DNA from 4 places in the Streptomyces sp. NPDC048504 genome. Region 4 is predicted to be linked to each of the others. Evidence: riboswitches for the same ligand, from Rfam matches in the RefSeq annotation. Region 4 holds a riboswitch; each other region holds the start of a gene.
The links. Region 4 has a riboswitch for cyclic di-AMP ahead of ACGFY9_RS28985 (NlpC/P60 family protein). Riboswitches for the same ligand answer to the same signal wherever they lie in the genome.
Positions count from the first base shown of each region.

Region 1: linked by a shared signal. The riboswitch ahead of ACGFY9_RS46895 (M23 family metallopeptidase) and the one ahead of ACGFY9_RS28985 (NlpC/P60 family protein) in region 4 are both predicted to bind cyclic di-AMP.
Region 2: linked by a shared signal. The riboswitch ahead of ACGFY9_RS12770 (C40 family peptidase) and the one ahead of ACGFY9_RS28985 (NlpC/P60 family protein) in region 4 are both predicted to bind cyclic di-AMP.
Region 3: linked by a shared signal. The riboswitch ahead of ACGFY9_RS10355 (M23 family metallopeptidase) and the one ahead of ACGFY9_RS28985 (NlpC/P60 family protein) in region 4 are both predicted to bind cyclic di-AMP.

Region 1 is NZ_JBICXA010000029.1:62,438-64,629, reverse strand. Features, by position in the region: gene ACGFY9_RS46900 (aldo/keto reductase) at 1-297, opposite strand, end outside; gene ACGFY9_RS46895 (M23 family metallopeptidase) at 352-1,362, opposite strand; cyclic di-AMP (ydaO/yuaA leader) riboswitch at 1,374-1,531, opposite strand; gene ACGFY9_RS46890 (PP2C family protein-serine/threonine phosphatase) at 1,765-2,192, opposite strand, start outside.
Region 2 is NZ_JBICXA010000004.1:408,623-410,814, forward strand. Features, by position in the region: gene ACGFY9_RS12765 (hypothetical protein) at 1-237, shown strand, start outside; cyclic di-AMP (ydaO/yuaA leader) riboswitch at 577-756, shown strand; gene ACGFY9_RS12770 (C40 family peptidase) at 760-1,233, shown strand; gene ACGFY9_RS12775 (ATP-binding protein) at 1,326-1,784, opposite strand; gene ACGFY9_RS12780 (helix-turn-helix domain-containing protein) at 1,997-2,192, shown strand, end outside.
Region 3 is NZ_JBICXA010000003.1:559,809-562,000, forward strand. Features, by position in the region: gene ACGFY9_RS10355 (M23 family metallopeptidase) at 126-881, opposite strand; cyclic di-AMP (ydaO/yuaA leader) riboswitch at 895-1,054, opposite strand; gene ACGFY9_RS10360 (M16 family metallopeptidase) at 1,269-2,192, opposite strand, start outside.
Region 4 is NZ_JBICXA010000012.1:265,436-267,627, forward strand. Features, by position in the region: gene ACGFY9_RS28980 (DUF1996 domain-containing protein) at 1-662, opposite strand, end outside; cyclic di-AMP (ydaO/yuaA leader) riboswitch at 1,012-1,185, shown strand; gene ACGFY9_RS28985 (NlpC/P60 family protein) at 1,194-2,192, shown strand, end outside.

The sequences.
Region 1 (2,192 bases), on a different contig from region 4:
GGACAGGCCGGGGTAGTCGGGGTGCTGGCTGACCTTGGTGGCGATGACGACGCCGGCACGGTTGCCGCGGGCCTTGAGCCACTTGCCGATGACGGTCTCGGACTCGCCGCCCTGGTTGCCCGGCGCGAACGCCGAGTAGGAGTCGGCGGTGTCGACGAAGTTGCCGCCGGCGGCCGCATACGCGTCGAGCACGGCGAAGGAGGCCGCCTCGTCGGCGGTCCAGCCGAACACGTTGCCGCCGAGGTTCAGCGGGAAGATCTCCAGGTCGGACCGGCCCAGCTTGCGAAGAGAAGTCATGCTTCACCTCAACCGCCGGACCGGAACCGGATATTCCAGACGATCAGGGAGGGATCAGGGGTTGAGGCCCTTGCTGCGCAGCCAGGGCGCCGGATCGCTCGCGGTGGCGGCGCCGTTGATGTGCACCTCCAGGTGGAGGTGCGGCCCGGTCACGTTGCCGGTCGCGCCGACGCGGCCGATGACCTCACCGGTGGAGACCTTCTGCCCGACGCTGACGTTGATCGAGGACTGGTGGCAGAACCACAGCTCGGTGCCGTCGTCGAGGGTGATGATCGTGCGGTACCCGTACGACCCGGCCCAGCCCGCCTCGGTGACCGTGCCGCTGTGGATGGCCTTGATCAGCGTGCCGGTGGGCGCGGCGAAGTCGAGGCCCGTGTGGTACCCGGAGGACCACATCGAGCCGGCCTGGCCGAAGGTGCCGGTGATCGTGTACGAGCCGACGGGCAGCGTGTACTGCTTGGCCAGCGCGGCGAGCTTCGCGGCCTCGGCCTTCTTCGCGGCGGCGGCCTCCGCGGCCTTCTTCGCGGCGGCGGCCTTCTTCGCGGCGTCCTTCTCGGCCTTGGCGGCGGCGTCGTCGACCTGCTTGGCGACGGCGGCCTCGACGGCGGCCTTCGACTTGCCGTCGACCTGCACCTGCTGCGATTCGGCCTGCGCCATGATCCGGTTGCGCAGCAGCTCACCCGCGTCCGAGGCGCCCTTGGCGGTCTCGGTCGTGCTGACCCCGACGCTGCTGAGCGCCGTGGCGGAACCCTTGGGGGTGCTGCTGGACGAGTCGTCCAGCAGGTGGCCCACGGAGGGCAGGTCGGGCAGGGAGATGGAGACCGGCGGCTTGCCGGTGTTGGCGCTGGCCATACCGCCCGCGCTGACGGCGGCTATGACACCGACGCCCAGGACGGTGGAGCTGCGGGCGAATCCTCCGCCACCACGCTGCTTGGCGACACGGTGCTTGCCGCGGTTGGGAGCAACGGACTCCGCGCTGGGATTCCACTCCTCCCAGGGGCCCTCGTCGGGGCGGTAACCGCCGTAGACGACAGGGGCTTCTGGGGCAGCCTGGTTTGACGCCACGTGGGCGTGCTCCTTTCCTTCCTTCTCGCCTACCGGGTTAGCTGACGGGTTCGGAGCAGGAAGGTCTCCTACGCGCGTATACCGGCCGTGTTGCCACGGCGGTCGACGAGCGATTCACCCCAAGGTGGTGGTTCCCCGGTTCCCTCGCGGGATTCGGCGCGTGCGCACGGAGCCATCTCTTGTGACGGCTGGGACGACCGCGCTGCGTTATCGAACGTTAATAGACACGGGCGCCCGTTTCCAAGCTGTTCGGCTTGATCATTAACCTTTCCTTGCTGGACGAACGGCCCACCACCGGCGAAAAACGGGCGAGTTGGCCAAGTCTCAGAATTCCCACAGGTATTGACGGCACGTCAGTTGTTATGCGGAGGGCTCCCGCCCGGTCACCCGCCGTGATGACGGTCATGGATGGCGTACGGCGATCATCGCCATGTCGTCCGTCATCCAGCCCCCAGAGTACCGGCGCACCTCCTTGGCGAGGATGCCGAGCAACGCCTCGGGACTGCGGAAGGTCCGGCCGGCCAGCCGCGCACCGGGGTCGTAGAAGACACCGTGGGAGTCGCGCGCCTCGGACAGCCCGTCGGTGTGGACGAGGAGGGTGGCCCCGCCCGGGAACGCGAACTCCTCGGCGCGGTCGGGCCAGACCCCCAACTCGCCCATTCCCAGGGGCAGTGCGGGCTCCCGGACCTGCAACGTGCGTACGGTGCCGTCCTCGTGCAGCAGCAGCGGCGGCGGGTGTCCCCGGTCGACGATCCGTACGACGCCGTCGCCGTGCGGGAGTTCGGCGAGGACGGCCGTGGTGAACCCCTCGAACGCGTCGAGACCGTCCC
Region 2 (2,192 bases), on a different contig from region 4:
GATGTGGCCGACCTTCTCGGCCGTATCAACCCGGCGCACAACGGTGACACGTACCGTGGTCTGAGGGCCGCTCAGGCACTGGTCGCCAAGGCCGCCGAGCTGCGGGACGCGCTGGCGCTGATGCACCAGCGGGGTGAGACCGAACTGCACGCTCCCACCCTCGCGCGGGCGCTGCGCGTGCTGGACGGGGAGCGCCGCACGGCGCGCGTCACCCTGCCCGCGCCCTCCGACAGTTGACGGAGACACAGCCGCCTCGGGCGGCGTCCAAACCGGCCGAACGACGTACCCCTGATCGGCGTAGTCACTTCTCCGTCCATGCGGCCGTCCGGGTTGCGCAACACGCGTAGCCCGAGGGCCGCCTGAAGTGTTCCGGTGCTGGTCCGGGGGCCTGACACCCCTCGACGCCCCTTCGAACACGGGGGTGTCCACCCGAACGGGTGAGTGGTGAGTAACCCCACAAATCCCCGGTTCCGTTGGGCTTTTCGGAGATTCATAGGTGAAGATCCCTGTCTGACGACAAGACCCCGCCGCAGCGGCGGGGCGATCCGGGCGGACGCCGAGTCCTGCCGCCGCCCGGATGACAGGTCGACAGGATTGCATCGGCAGGAGTGGAGGACCCAAGCACGACGGGTCGCCGGGACGGTCACGCCATGACCGGGTCGAGCAGCCCTTGGGGTGAAGCCGCGTCAGCGGCCGGGCAACTTCGCCAGCCCGAATCCGACAGGTCATCCTTCACAGGCGGCTGACGAAGGGTTGCGCATGACTGCGCTCAATCGTGTCCCGTCGCTGATGGTCAGGGCCGGTACGGCCTCGGCCTTCGCCATCGCCGCTGTTGGCGGCTCCGTCGTGATACCGGGCGTCGCATCCGACGCCGCGGCCGCGACACCCGCGACGAAGGCGCTCCAGGTCGCGGCGTCCAAGAAGGGCGCCCCGTACAGGTACGGGGCCACCGGACCGGGCCGCTTCGACTGCTCCGGGCTCACGCTGTACTCGTACAAGAAGGCGGGCAAGAAACTGCCCCGTACGGCGGCCCAGCAGTACAACAAGACCCACCACATCTCGGCCAAGAGCCGCAAGGCCGGGGACCTCGTCTTCTTCCACTCGGGCTCCAGCGTCTACCACGTCGGCATCTACGCCGGCAAGGGAAAGATCTGGCACGCCCCGAAGACGGGGGACGTGGTGAGGCTGCAGAAGATCTGGACCAAGAGCGTCTGGTACGGCCGGGTCAGCTAAGAGCCAAGACCTGTCCGAATCTCCCGAGGGGGTGGTGGCCACCTGACAGGCCGCCACCCCCTCGGGTGTCCAGGGACGTTCACAACGCTGTCCTACGGCTCCTGCTGGCCCGCGGCGGTCACCGGCCGGGCCGGTACCGTCCAGGGCACCTCGATGGAGACCGTCTTGCCGCCCTCCAGGGTGGGCCGGACCTTGAGTTTGCCGCCGCACTCCGCGGTCAGCCAGCGGATGATCACCATGCCCCGGCCGTTGTCCTGCTGGACGGCGGCCGGCAGGCGTTTCGGGAACCGAGGATGGCTGTCGGTGACCCCGATGTGCAGCCGTTCGTCACGCTCCAGCTCGATGTCCACCGTGAAGGTGGGTGACTGCCCGAAGGTGTGCTGTACGGCGTTGGTGGCGAGTTCGGAGACGATGAGGCGGATGGTGTCGGCGACCTCCGTGTCCGCCGGAAGTCCCCATTCCACCAGGGTCCCGACGACGTAGGTGCGGGCGGTGGAGACCGAGGCGGGATCGCTCGGCAGAGTGACGGATGCTTCCAGATGGTCTGCCATGGCGCGGTCGTCCCTTTCCCGCGGGACCGGTGTCCGACACGGAGCGGATGGTTCGAGTACGGTCCCGGACTGGTGCTTCTTCGCCAGACTGCCATTACCGCGTCGGTAACGGTGGCGATCCACCAAGATATGCATATATCTGTCGCTCGAAGCGGTGAACTCTGCGACCCCAGACCGTATTTGGGCGGCTCGGAAGGAGTAAGGAGAAACCCATGCAGTACGGTCCCGCGGTGCGCCGCCGGAAACTGGGCGCGGAACTGCGCGCATTGCGTGCGGAGGCGGGGCTCACCAGCGGTGAGGCGGCCCGGCTGGTCGGCTGGCACCAGTCGAAGGTGAGCCGCATCGAGACGGGCGCGAGTGGCGTGAAAGCACCCGACGTCCGGTTACTCCTGGACGCCTACCAGGTCG
Region 3 (2,192 bases), on a different contig from region 4:
GCAATGAGCGGGAATTTCCGATGGCGGGCCGGAATCCATGGATATTTTTTGGACAGGAGGGCTCCGGAAACACCGAAAGCCCCGGCCGGGCGGGCCAGGGCTTCGGGAAGTGCGGAGGTGCGTCGTCAGACGTTCACACCGTGCTTGCGGAGGTAGGCGACGGGGTCGACGTCGGAGCCGTACTCGGCGGTCGTGCGGGCCTCGAAGTGGAGGTGCGGGCCGGTGACGTTGCCGGTCGCCCCGGAGAGGCCGATCTGTTGGCCCGGGGTGACCGTCTGGCCGACGGCGACACCGATGGACGACAGGTGGCCGTACATGGTGTACATGCCGTCGGCCATCTTGATCACCACTTGATTGCCGTACGAGCCGCCCCAGCCGGCCTCGACGACGGTGCCGGAGCCCACCGCGTGCACGGAGGTGCCGGTCGAGGCGTGGAAGTCGATGCCGGTGTGGGCACCGGAGGACCACAGGGAGCCGCCGGTCTTGTAGCCCGTGGAGACGTACGAGCCGGTGACCGGCGCGACGAAGGTGTTGAGCTTCTTGCGCTCGGCGGCGCGGGCGGCGCGTACCTCGGCCTCGCGCTCCGCCTTGGCCAGTGCCGCGGCCTTGGCGCGGGCGACCTCCTTGGCCAGAGCTTCGTCCGCGGCCTGCTGCTGGGCGACGGCCTGGGCGTCGATCTTCTCGGCGACGGCGTCGCCCATGGCGACGACGGGGGTGAGACCGGTCTGCTCGGCGGCGGGCTCCGCAGCGAACGCCGGGGCTGCGGCCAGGGTGCCTACGACGCCGGAGGTGGCGAGAGCCGCGACACTCGCGGCACGAACGGTGGTGCGGTGGGTCCGGCTCGGGCGACGGTGCTTCCCGGTGGCGCGGGTGAACGCCATGGAGTGGCTGGTCCTTTCCTTCCTTCTCGCCTACCGGGTTAGCTGACGGGTTCGGAGCAGGAAGGTCTCCTACGGACCCCCTCGCTGTGCGCGCGGGCGTCCGATTCACCCCAGGGACCTGGGTCCCCGGCTCCCCTGGCTCGCGCCGTACGGGGACTCGGCGATGACTGTCCGGTGCCGCGAGTGCGGCGCGGTGCCTGACGGACAGCCGGACCGACGCTAAGGGGGGCCACTTTCAATCCCCAAACGGATCACGGGTTTTGTTGCACATGCCACAGGGCAGACGGGCAACCTCTCCCCCAATTCGGACATTAGGGGGCCCTGGTGACTCTTCAGTCACCAGGGCCCCCACGCGCGCGTGCCGCTCGTCGGCTCGCTACGGGTCGTCTACTCGGCCGCGACGACGGTCACTTCGCCGATGCCGAGAGCCTCGACGGGCTCCTTGATCTGCTCCGCGTCGCCGACCAGGATCGTCACCAGACGGTCCACCGGGAAGGCGTTCACGACCGCCGCGGTGGCCTCCACGGTGCCGGTCGCGGCGAGCTGCTGGTACAGCGTCGCCTGGTAGTCGTCGGGCAGGTGCTGCTCGACCTGGTCGGCCAGCGTGCTCGCGACGGCCGCGGCGGTCTCGTACTTGAGCGGCGCCACCCCGACGAGGTTCTGTACGGCGATGTCCCGCTCGGCGTCGGTGAGTCCGCCCTCGGCGAGCTTGCGGAGCACCGTCCACAGGTCGTCCAGCGCGGGACCGGTGTTCGGCGTGTCCACGGAGCCGCTGATGGCGAGCATCGAGGCGCCCGTGCCGTCGGGTGCCGAGCGCAGCACCTGGCCGAACGCCCGCACACCGTAGGTGTAGCCCTTCTCCTCGCGCAGGACGCGGTCCAGGCGGGAGGTGAGGGTGCCGCCGAGGCAGTACGTGCCGAGCACCTGGGCGGGCCACACGCGGTCGTGCCGGTCGGCTCCGACGCGGCCGATGAGCAACTGCGTCTGGACGGCGCCGGGACGGTGCACGATCACGACCCGCCCGGTGTCGTCGGCGGTCACCGGCGGCACGGGACGCGGCTGCGCGGTGGAGCCTGTCCACGAACCCAGGGTGTCGGCGAGGAGCGCGTCCAGGTCGATGCCGGTGAGGTCGCCGACGACCACGACGGTGGCCGTCGCGGGGCGGACGTGCCGCTCGTAGAACGCGCGTACGGCCCCGGAGTCGATCTTCTGGACGGTCTCCTCGGTGCCCTGGCGCGGGCGCGACATGCGCGAGGTCGCCGGGAACAGCTCCTTGGAGAGCTCCTTGGCCGCGCGGCGGGACGGGTTGGC
Region 4 (2,192 bases):
TTCTCGTTCACGCCGCACGCGGTGACGAACGTTCCGCTGGAGGCGTCGGCCTGATCCTGCGGGGTGTTCACGTTGGGCTGTACCGAGGTGATGTCCGCGTAGTCCGAGGCGACGGGCCCGTTGGTGGACGGCTGGTTGCCCTGCTGGCCCTGGCCGTCACCCTGCTGCTGGTCCTGGCTGGTCGGGTCGGCGCTACCGCTCTGATCGCCGCCGCCGCCGTTCTCGTCGCCGTTCGTGGGGGCGATCAGGGTGCAGCCGGCGAGTGCGTCGAGGCCCTCCGGGCGGTCCCCGACACGAGCGATGGCGTCGTCGATCCGCCCGATGGTCGCGGCCCGCTTCTCCTTCAACGGATTCATGATCGCGTTGTCGGCGAAGGAGGCGTCCTGGCGGATGGACTCCGTCGAGTCCTTCAGTTTCTGGTAGGCCTCGGTTATCTGCTGGTCCAGAAGCGCGAGTTGGGCGTCGACCTCCGTCTTCGCCTCGTCGGGGACGGTCGTCAACTGGGTGCCGATGTCCGGGCAGTCGATCGTCGCACCGCTCGACGCCGCATCGGGAGACCCTTGCTGGGACGAGTCACCGCCCCAACCGCCTTCGGACGCCGACGCGTAGACGTTCGCCGCCACCAGTCCTCCGCCGCCCAGCATCAGGGCGACTGCTGCCATCGTCGCGCGTCGTGCGCCTGTGGGGCGTCTGCGCGTGTTGCGTGCCAAGGAAGTTGCTCCTACACGTATCGGTCGGCCCGGATCGTCCCGGCATGGAAATCCCCCGTCCCAATACGGAGCCGGATGCCGGAGTGTTCAACCGTCCCAAAAATTCATAGCGACCTCACATGGATCACCGGACCCGGCGGGCCCATGAGCCATCGACTCCATGAGGCAGGACACGTTTGGGAGAGGTAAAGGTCACAAAAACGTATCGGACATATCGCGCTTCAACCTTCACACGAGGCACACACGTTGGCTAAGTTGACGCTCAGACCGTACGACCTACTCCGGCGATCAGCGCCGGGCCGCACGGTTTGCGCCGAATCCGGTGTGTCGCTCGCGACAGCCGGAACCGGGGACCCAACCGACTTGGGGTGAATCGGCCCAACTGCCCGTCCGGGCAAGGGTCGTAGGGCAATCCTTCCGTGATCGACCGCCCGAACCCGACAGCTAACCCGGTAGGCGCGATACGGAAGGAGCACGTCTGCCATGCCGGCAGAACGAAGTACGCGCACCGGAGGCAGTGGCCCCACCGTGGACGACCGACCCAGCCGTGACGAAGTGCAGCGGCGGATCAACTCCCTTTACGACAGGGCCGAGACGGCCACCGGAAACTACAACGCCACGCGCAAGATGTCCGGGGGTCCGCGCAAGCGTGTCGAGCCCCGTCCCAGCGCGTCGCGCCCTTCCGATCCCGCTCTCGACGCCGTCACCAAGCAGTGGTTCGACCGGGCCCGTGCCCAACTCGGCCCGACCGTACCGGCGGTCCTCCCGCCGGGCAGGACTCCCGCCCGTCCGGCGGCGGCCCGGCCCGAGCGCCCCGAACGACGCCCCGAGCCCGAGGGCGGCGCCCGGGCGCTCGAAGCACAGCCCGGCCGCGCCGTGGCCGAACTGACCGCGGGGACCGGCGCACCGGAGCCCGCTGCTCCTCACCTTGCAGCGCCCGTCGCGGAGTTGATGCCCGCGCCCATCGCCGCCCTGCCGCCCGCCGCGCCGCAGGCACCCCAGATGCCGCAGATGGTCCAGATGCCCCAGGCGACCGTCCTCGACCTGCCGCCCGTGCCCGCCGTCGAAGTGCCGCCCATGCCCGTGGTGGAGGCACAGCAATTCGCCGTCGCGGCGCCGGCCTTCGACCCGCTCACCGCGGACCTGGAGCTGCTCCCGTACATCGCCGCACCACGCACCGAACCGGCCCCGGCGAGTGCTACCTGGCCGCCCCCGGAGGCGACTTGGTCGACCGGGTCGGTGCCCATGGTCCCCGAACAGCAGATGTGGTCGACCGGGCAGATGCCCGTCGTGGCCGAGCAACAGACCTGGTCCACGGGGCAGATGCCCGTCGTGCCCCAGCAACAGGCATGGTCGACCGGGCAGGTCCCCATGGTGACCGAACAACAGCCTTGGTCGACCGGGCAGTTCGCTGCGGCATCGGAGCAACCCGCATGGTCGACCGGGCAGTTCGCTGTGGCAACGGAGCAACCCGCCTGGTCC